2 regions of the Paenibacillus lutimineralis genome follow, and region 1 is predicted to be linked to the other one. Evidence: riboswitches for the same ligand, from Rfam matches in the RefSeq annotation. Region 1 holds a riboswitch; the other holds the start of a gene.
The links. Region 1 has a riboswitch for cyclic di-AMP ahead of EI981_RS21465 (KamA family radical SAM protein). Riboswitches for the same ligand answer to the same signal wherever they lie in the genome.
Positions count from the first base shown of each region.

Region 2: it holds a riboswitch for cyclic di-AMP, as region 1 does, so the genes downstream of both, EI981_RS23665 (TrkH family potassium uptake protein) here and EI981_RS21465 (KamA family radical SAM protein) in region 1, are expected to answer to the same signal.

Region 1 is NZ_CP034346.1:4,802,203-4,805,744, forward strand. It holds gene EI981_RS21465 (KamA family radical SAM protein) at 16-1,155, opposite strand; cyclic di-AMP (ydaO/yuaA leader) riboswitch at 1,327-1,470, opposite strand; gene EI981_RS21470 (cobyric acid synthase) at 1,493-3,115, opposite strand; gene cobS (adenosylcobinamide-GDP ribazoletransferase) at 3,232-3,542, opposite strand, start outside.
Region 2 is NZ_CP034346.1:5,350,292-5,353,833, reverse strand. It holds gene uvrC (excinuclease ABC subunit UvrC) at 1-399, shown strand, start outside; gene EI981_RS23670 (CPBP family intramembrane glutamic endopeptidase) at 365-2,083, opposite strand; cyclic di-AMP (ydaO/yuaA leader) riboswitch at 2,436-2,592, shown strand; gene EI981_RS23665 (TrkH family potassium uptake protein) at 2,668-3,542, shown strand, end outside.

The DNA.
Region 1 (3,542 bases):
AAGAATCAATTCTTCTTATAATTCATTCACCGAGACGACCTCGGCCAATTTCTTCTCGGGTCTCTTCCAATACGACTCATTGCCAGGAAGATCATCAAACCAGGCTGCATCTTCTGGACATTCAAGCATCATGAACTTCCCATACTCATCATCACGGGACTGATGATACTTCAAATACGCCATTCCGTTCTCGATCGCTAATATTTCGATTTTACCGGATGTATGGCTCATTGATAAGCGAACGCGCTTGCCTAAGCCGGAAGTACGGGCCTTAGCCCCTTCCACCAGTTCATATGCCCGCTGCAGCGGAATAACAAAATCGGAATTGCCGGCGACCGGACGGTTGATGAAGAAATAATAAGGTGTTACACCTGCCCAGGACAATTTGTCGAGCAGTTCCCCAAGCACCTTCTCGTCATCATTGATCCCCTTCAGGATCGGCGTCTGATTCACGACAATGGCTCCAGCCTTATGTAGTGCCTCGAAGCATTTGCGCGCTTCCGCCGTAATCTCCCGCGGATGATTAATATGCGCCATCACATAAATGCGCTTCTCCGCTGAGGAAAATTCAGAGATCAACTGCAATAGATCAGGATCCTCATAGATCCGCATCGGATTAAAGACAGGGATTTTCGAGCCAAGTCGGATGATCTTCACATGATCGATCGACCGCAGCCGTTCGAGGATAGTGCGCAGCTTGGTAGTTGCGAGAATCAGACTATCCCCGCCCGTCAATAACACATTGTTGATCTCAGAATGTCTGGAGATATATTCAATCCCCGGTGTTACATCGGCCATCGCTTCCTTCACATCATTGCGGAACAACCGCTTACGGAAGCAGTAGCGGCAATAAGCACCACATACCTCAGAGACGATCAGAAGCGCCGTTGTCCGATACTTATGCTGACAGCCAGGTACGACATAATTCGTATCCTCGTCAGAAGCATCCCAGCGCCCATATTCCCGCAATTCCCCGGTATTCGGAATAACCAGCTTACGAATCGGGTCATTAGGATCGTCCCAGTCAATCAGATTCAAATAATAATCATTCGCCCGGAACACGAATTTGTCAGTAATCGGACGAAGTTGATCCCGTTCCATTTGAGACAACTGCGTCACCCTATCGATATTTGTAATGTACTTCGGGCTTGCCATACACCATCTCCTCCTTTATCTCTACAACACGCCGATTCGTAAAGAAGAAGCACGGAAACCAAAGATGACAGTGCAGCGCAAGGCATCACATGCCGAGTAATAACGGGTCATTATAAAAAGATCCATAAACACAAAAAGACCCGTAGCAGGGTCATTGCAGAGCAGTATAAATGATGACCCATCCACTGCTGACGAGGTTAGCTGACGGACTCGGGAAAGATGGTTCCCTACGTGTACTATGCACAACGATTCGCCCCAAAAAATGGTTCCCCCGCTTTTCGACTTTACCATTCGAAAATTAAGCGTATATTCATCGTATTACAAATGTAAGCGTATGTCAAAACTGAGGATTCTTTGGAAGGTCTGCAATCTCATATATTTGATCCATATCCAGATGCCCTCTTACATGATCGGCAAGTCGGTCAAACGCAATCTCTCGCCTTACGGCGGCGGAGAATGTCGTAGCCAGAGGCTCCAGCCCCTTGGCTTGTCTAATTCCATCCAACCAAGCCCTGCGATAGCTATCACTATTGAATAGACCGTGCAAATACGTACCGAACACTCGCCCATCAATACGACAGACTCCCTCCATTCGTTCCTCTCCATCAACGCTTTGAACTAGGAATAAGGAAGTTGCCTCTTTCTCCCTACTAGCAGTGCTTCTTGTCACATCGTTTGAGTTCACTACGGTATCTGAGTTAGATGACTCTAACACACAACCAGCTTGGCTTGAGTATACCGTCTCCCCGGAATGAATTTCGTAGCCACCAACGGGGATAATAGGCTCCGTCGAATAAAGGTGGAGGGGGGCATCAGGTAGAACATGTCCTGCGGTGCGGATTGTCTTTTTTCCAGGAAGAAACGTCGTCCTCAGCGGCAGCCAGCCAAGTCCACGGGATTGATTCACTTTGCCAGATTCAACGGCCTCTGGATCAAGGAGTACATCGCCAAGCATCTGATATCCGCCACAAATACCGACCAGTTGCGAATGAGTGCTGCTCTCCATATACTGCTCAATCGCTCCGTCCAGCCCCTGTTCTCGCAGAAATGCCAAGTCGCTAATCGTATCCTTGGAGCCTGGCAGGATGATTACATCCGGCTCTCCTAGCTCCGCTGCTCGCTGGACATAACGCACAGACACGTCCGGCTCTGCATCCAGCATGTCGAAGTCAGTAAAATTGGAAATACGGGGATAACGAATAACGGCAATATCAATATCACGGCCCTGCTTAGGCATCGAAGCGTAGGAGTCGAGAATAACTGAATCCTCGGCCTCGATCTCCATATCCGGCAGGAAGGGCAGCACGCCGAGCACGGGAATGCCTGTCCGCTGTTCCAACCAATCCAGCCCTGGCCGAAGCAGCTCCAGATCGCCTCTGAATTTATTGATGATGAAGCCCTTCACCCTGGCCCTCTCTTCGGGCTCCAGCAATTCGAGCGTCCCGACCAGAAACGCAAACACCCCGCCGCGATCGATATCGCCCACCAAAATGACCGGAGCTTCCGCCCACCCAGCCAGATTCATATTGACGATATCGCGCTGCTTCAAATTGATCTCCGCCGGACTTCCCGCACCTTCCAGTACAACGAGGTCATATTCATCCCTCAGTCGGTTCAGTGCCTCCATCACGATCGGTTGGGCCACAGGCAGGAACTCCTCACGATATTTCATCGCGCTCAGATGCTGATAAGGCTTGCCGTGAACGACGATCTGCGAGTGCATATCTCCTGTCGGCTTAATCAGGACGGGATTCATATCCGTCGACGCCTCGATTCCACAGGCCTCAGCCTGCACTCCCTGGGCGCGCCCAATCTCCCGACCATCGGCGGTGACATAAGAATTAAGCGCCATATTCTGTGATTTATAGGGAGCTGTTCTGATTCCGTCTTGAACGAAAATTCGGCATAAGGCAGTCACGATGACACTCTTGCCGACATCAGAAGCCGTACCCTGCAGCATCAGCACAGCGCCTCGATTGCTGGAGTCTACGCAATTCCTCTTTGTATCTTTTTCCGTTATATCAACTTGCTCTCTTAATAAATCTTCTTGCCTCATCGAACAAACCTCCACTTCACTCATTGAAAAAGCAAGCAGGCGAGCAGTAGCAGTACCGCTTCCAGCCCTTCATTGATCGCGCCATAGGTATCCCCCGTCAAGCCGCCCAGCCTTGCATTCATCCGGCTCGCCATCCAGGAACCGACTCCCCAAGCTAATAGAGGGGCAAGAACATAATAGACCATAGGGATGATAATATTCATATCTCCCCACTCTGGCACAGCGGCAAGCAGCAGCAGTCCAGCCGATAGCACAAGGGCCAGTAAAGTCGCAAGCAGCGTATCCTTGCCGCTCTGTCCCCGGAATCGTCCGGCCAGTCCTTCCCCCCCGC
Region 2 (3,542 bases), 550 kb from region 1:
AAGGATGTGCTGGAGAATGAGCTAGGATTGTTCATTCCTGTCTGCGGCCTCGTGAAGGATACGAAGCATAAGACGGCCCAACTTATTATCGGCGATCCGCCGGAGCCGGTGAATCTGGCCCGGGATAGCCAGGAGTTCTACTTGCTGCAGCGCATTCAGGATGAGGTGCACCGCTTCGCGATCTCTTTCCATCGTGAGCAGCGAGCTAAATCGATGGTCGTATCGCAGCTTGATGCGATACCCGGCGTAGGTGAGAAACGACGCAAACTGCTGTTGAAGCACTTCGGCTCACTGAAAAAAATAAAAGAGGCCTCCATCGAAGATTTTCGGCCTCTTTCTATCGGGGATAAACTCGCACAGACAATTATTGATTCGCTTCGGGATGAGGAGCCGGAATAAACGGCTCCTCTTTTTTTGTTGGCGAAATCGGACGTTCCTTATACGCTGGGTTGAAGCGGTAGATCAGATAACCGACAATGGCCGGCAGTACCAGATAGAATAACCCAGCAGCAATATTCAGTCCTCCGCCCATGACCATCAGACTGATTGACATCAGAATCGTATCGAAGATGACGTGGGAGAAGACGGCGGTAATAAATCCATAGCGCAGGAACACGAAGCTGAACAGTAAGCCGATGAACATGAGTTCAATAGGCCGCGAAATAACTGGATATATCGGATATAGGGTATGACCGAAGGCCCAGATCAGAGAAGTAATCAAACTTGCTACAAATGTACTACGGAACATCTTCTTTAGCATAGCGATCCCGAACAGTCGGTATACGGCCTCCTCTCCGATACCAGCTACCCAAGCCAGCAGCGGGAATAGCAGCGGCAGAAGCATGTTATACGTCGATTGGGAGGCATCTGTCGTCGACCAGGTATGAATCGTATTCTCGAGAGCCAGGAAAATAACGGACTGTACCCCAAGCAAAATCAGCGCCCAGGCATACCCGTTCGTCATCGCTGTCAGCACGTGGCGGCCATAACCGGGCTCTTTGGCCCTTGGCCAGAGGATCCGCCCCTTCTGTCTCCAGAGCGCATCGCCACCTACTAGCGATACATAGATGGAGCCGGACAGCAGTAGAGTTACTACGCCCTGAATAACGAAGCTCAAGATGAGTATGGAGCTGCTCAGACTATCCTTCTGTAAATAGGGCAGCATGTTGATTGCTCCGACCATACTTAGGACAAAATAAAGAGAAGCTAGTAAGAGACCACGCTTAAAAGAGGTGTAGGCTCTTGTCACTATGCTGTACACGATCGCCAGAATAGCCAGAACGAAGGTGAGTAGCCCATAGCCTGCAAAGGTAAGGATGTAGGCGAGCGTCTTCTGACCGCTGAGATAATCGTTGTAGGAACTCGGAACGGTGAACTTCGTCTCCATTGAAGCTACCGCGCCATATTCGAAATGAAATTGTATCTGGGCCTGTGACTGTCCGATCTCGTAATTTGGCAATTCATACAGTAGACCGTATTGCCCTTCGGTGGTAGCCAACTTCAGATCGGCTTCACTCACTCCTAGAGTCTTCAGGTAAGGGCGGACTAGCTGCTCTTTATCAGTCAGGCTGATATCGCCTTCCCGGGCCACCAGAGACAGTGTATTCTCGCGACCGTAGTCGAGTAAAGTTTGCTTGGTGGCATTACTTGTCGAGATGACCTTCTCAAAGGCAACGACATTGCCCTCCTGCATATTTATGTCGATGCTTAAGAGGCTTAATATGTCATCCGGGTCTGTAAAGGTAACATGGAAGACGTCATAAGGAAATTGTTTGCCATAGGATTTAGAATATTTGCCGACTAAATTTTCCTTCGTCAAATATCCGAACAGTTCAGGCTTTGTATCGTATGTAACGTGAGCATTCTGAAAATTGCCGTTGATGCCAAGCTCCGTCTGAGCGAACGAAGCGGCGGCTTGCCTGGCTTGATCTTTGCTGATGGTCTTGCTTAATTGTTGCTCCGGCTCGTTCACGGAAGGGAGCCAAAGCTGCAGGACGATGAAGAGGACCAATCCAATCGCAGCAAGTATCCAGAGTGCTTTAGGTTTGAGCAAGATCCCAGGTGAGTTCTTGGAAGTTTGCATTTTTACAGCTCCTTTTACACTTTTTTCTAAACAAGGAATTGTTCAATGTGTCCGCTTGTCGTAACCAGTGAGTTAGAAGCGGGGGTGACATTGGGCGTAATTCTTAAAAAACACATTCAATTAAAGATAACATAGGGGACCTTAGGTTCGCCAATCGGGCTATAGTTCACGAGAATCTGCAATATCTCTGGTAAGGTCTCGCACGGCTCAGATAATGGAGTATCATAATCATAGTTTCACGCCTTTTACGTCTTTTTCGAGTTATTTAATCCAAAAGAAACTTTGTTATTACACGCCGATAAGGCTTATAATCCATTTGACGAAAATGAAATGAAAAACAATGAAACAATAAAATATTAAATGGCCGAATTTCTTTACGAAAACGGGGGAACCGATTTTTAGGGGTGAGTTTCGCTGAATTCCTGGATATTCCAAGGATTCAAGCGAATAGGGCAACCGTTCATGTCCGAATCCGTCAGCTAACCTCGTAGGCCTTTGAGCAGGGACCAATCAATAAGCATTGGATTTCCAGTGCTTTTTTTCTTTGCTACAAAAAGGATGGAGTGATTAAGTTGCAGTTAAACATGTGGGTAAAATGGTTCAGGTTTTCCCCGCCACAGATTTTAGTATTGGGCTTCGCAGCCATTATTCTCGTTGGAGCACTACTGTTAATGCTGCCGATCTCAAGTACAACAGGGGAATCCTTACCATTCGTTGATGCGCTGTTTACCGCAACTTCAGCAACCTGTGTGACTGGATTGATCGTCGTGGATACAGGGACATATTATTCTACGTTCGGTCAGGTCGTGATTATGCTGCTGATTCAGACGGGCGGTCTCGGGTTCATGACCGTGGCAACCTTATTCTCGCTCGTATTCAAACGTAGAATATCGCTCAAGGACCGTCTTTTGCTGCAAGAGGCGATGAACCAGAACACGATGGAAGGGATCGTCCGCTTGATTCGCAAGGTTCTGATCTATTCCCTGGTCATTGAGAGTAGCGCCGCGTTAATCTATACGATTCGCTGGTCCTTTGATATGCCGTTTGGACGCGCGCTATATTTTGGAATATTCCATGGAGTGTCCATGTTTAATAATGCTGGTTTTGACTTGTTCGGTCATTACCAGAGCCTTACTCGCTATGTAGGCGATCCGATTGTTAACCTGGTGACGATGTTCCTGATTGTATCTGGGGGCCTTGGATTCATCGTGTTGTCGGATCTCGTTGACTTCCGGAAACACCGTAAGTTATCGCTTCATTCCAAAGTGGTATTGACGATGACAGCTTCGCTTATTTTGGTTGGGGCTTTGGTTATTTACGTATTTGAGTTTACGAATCCAGGCACATTCTCAAGCCTTAGCTGGGGAGAAAAGATATGGGCTTCCTTCTTCCAGTCGGTATCGCCGCGGACGGCGGGGGCAAATACGGTCGACCTGGGCTCGCTAAGGCAGGCAACTCA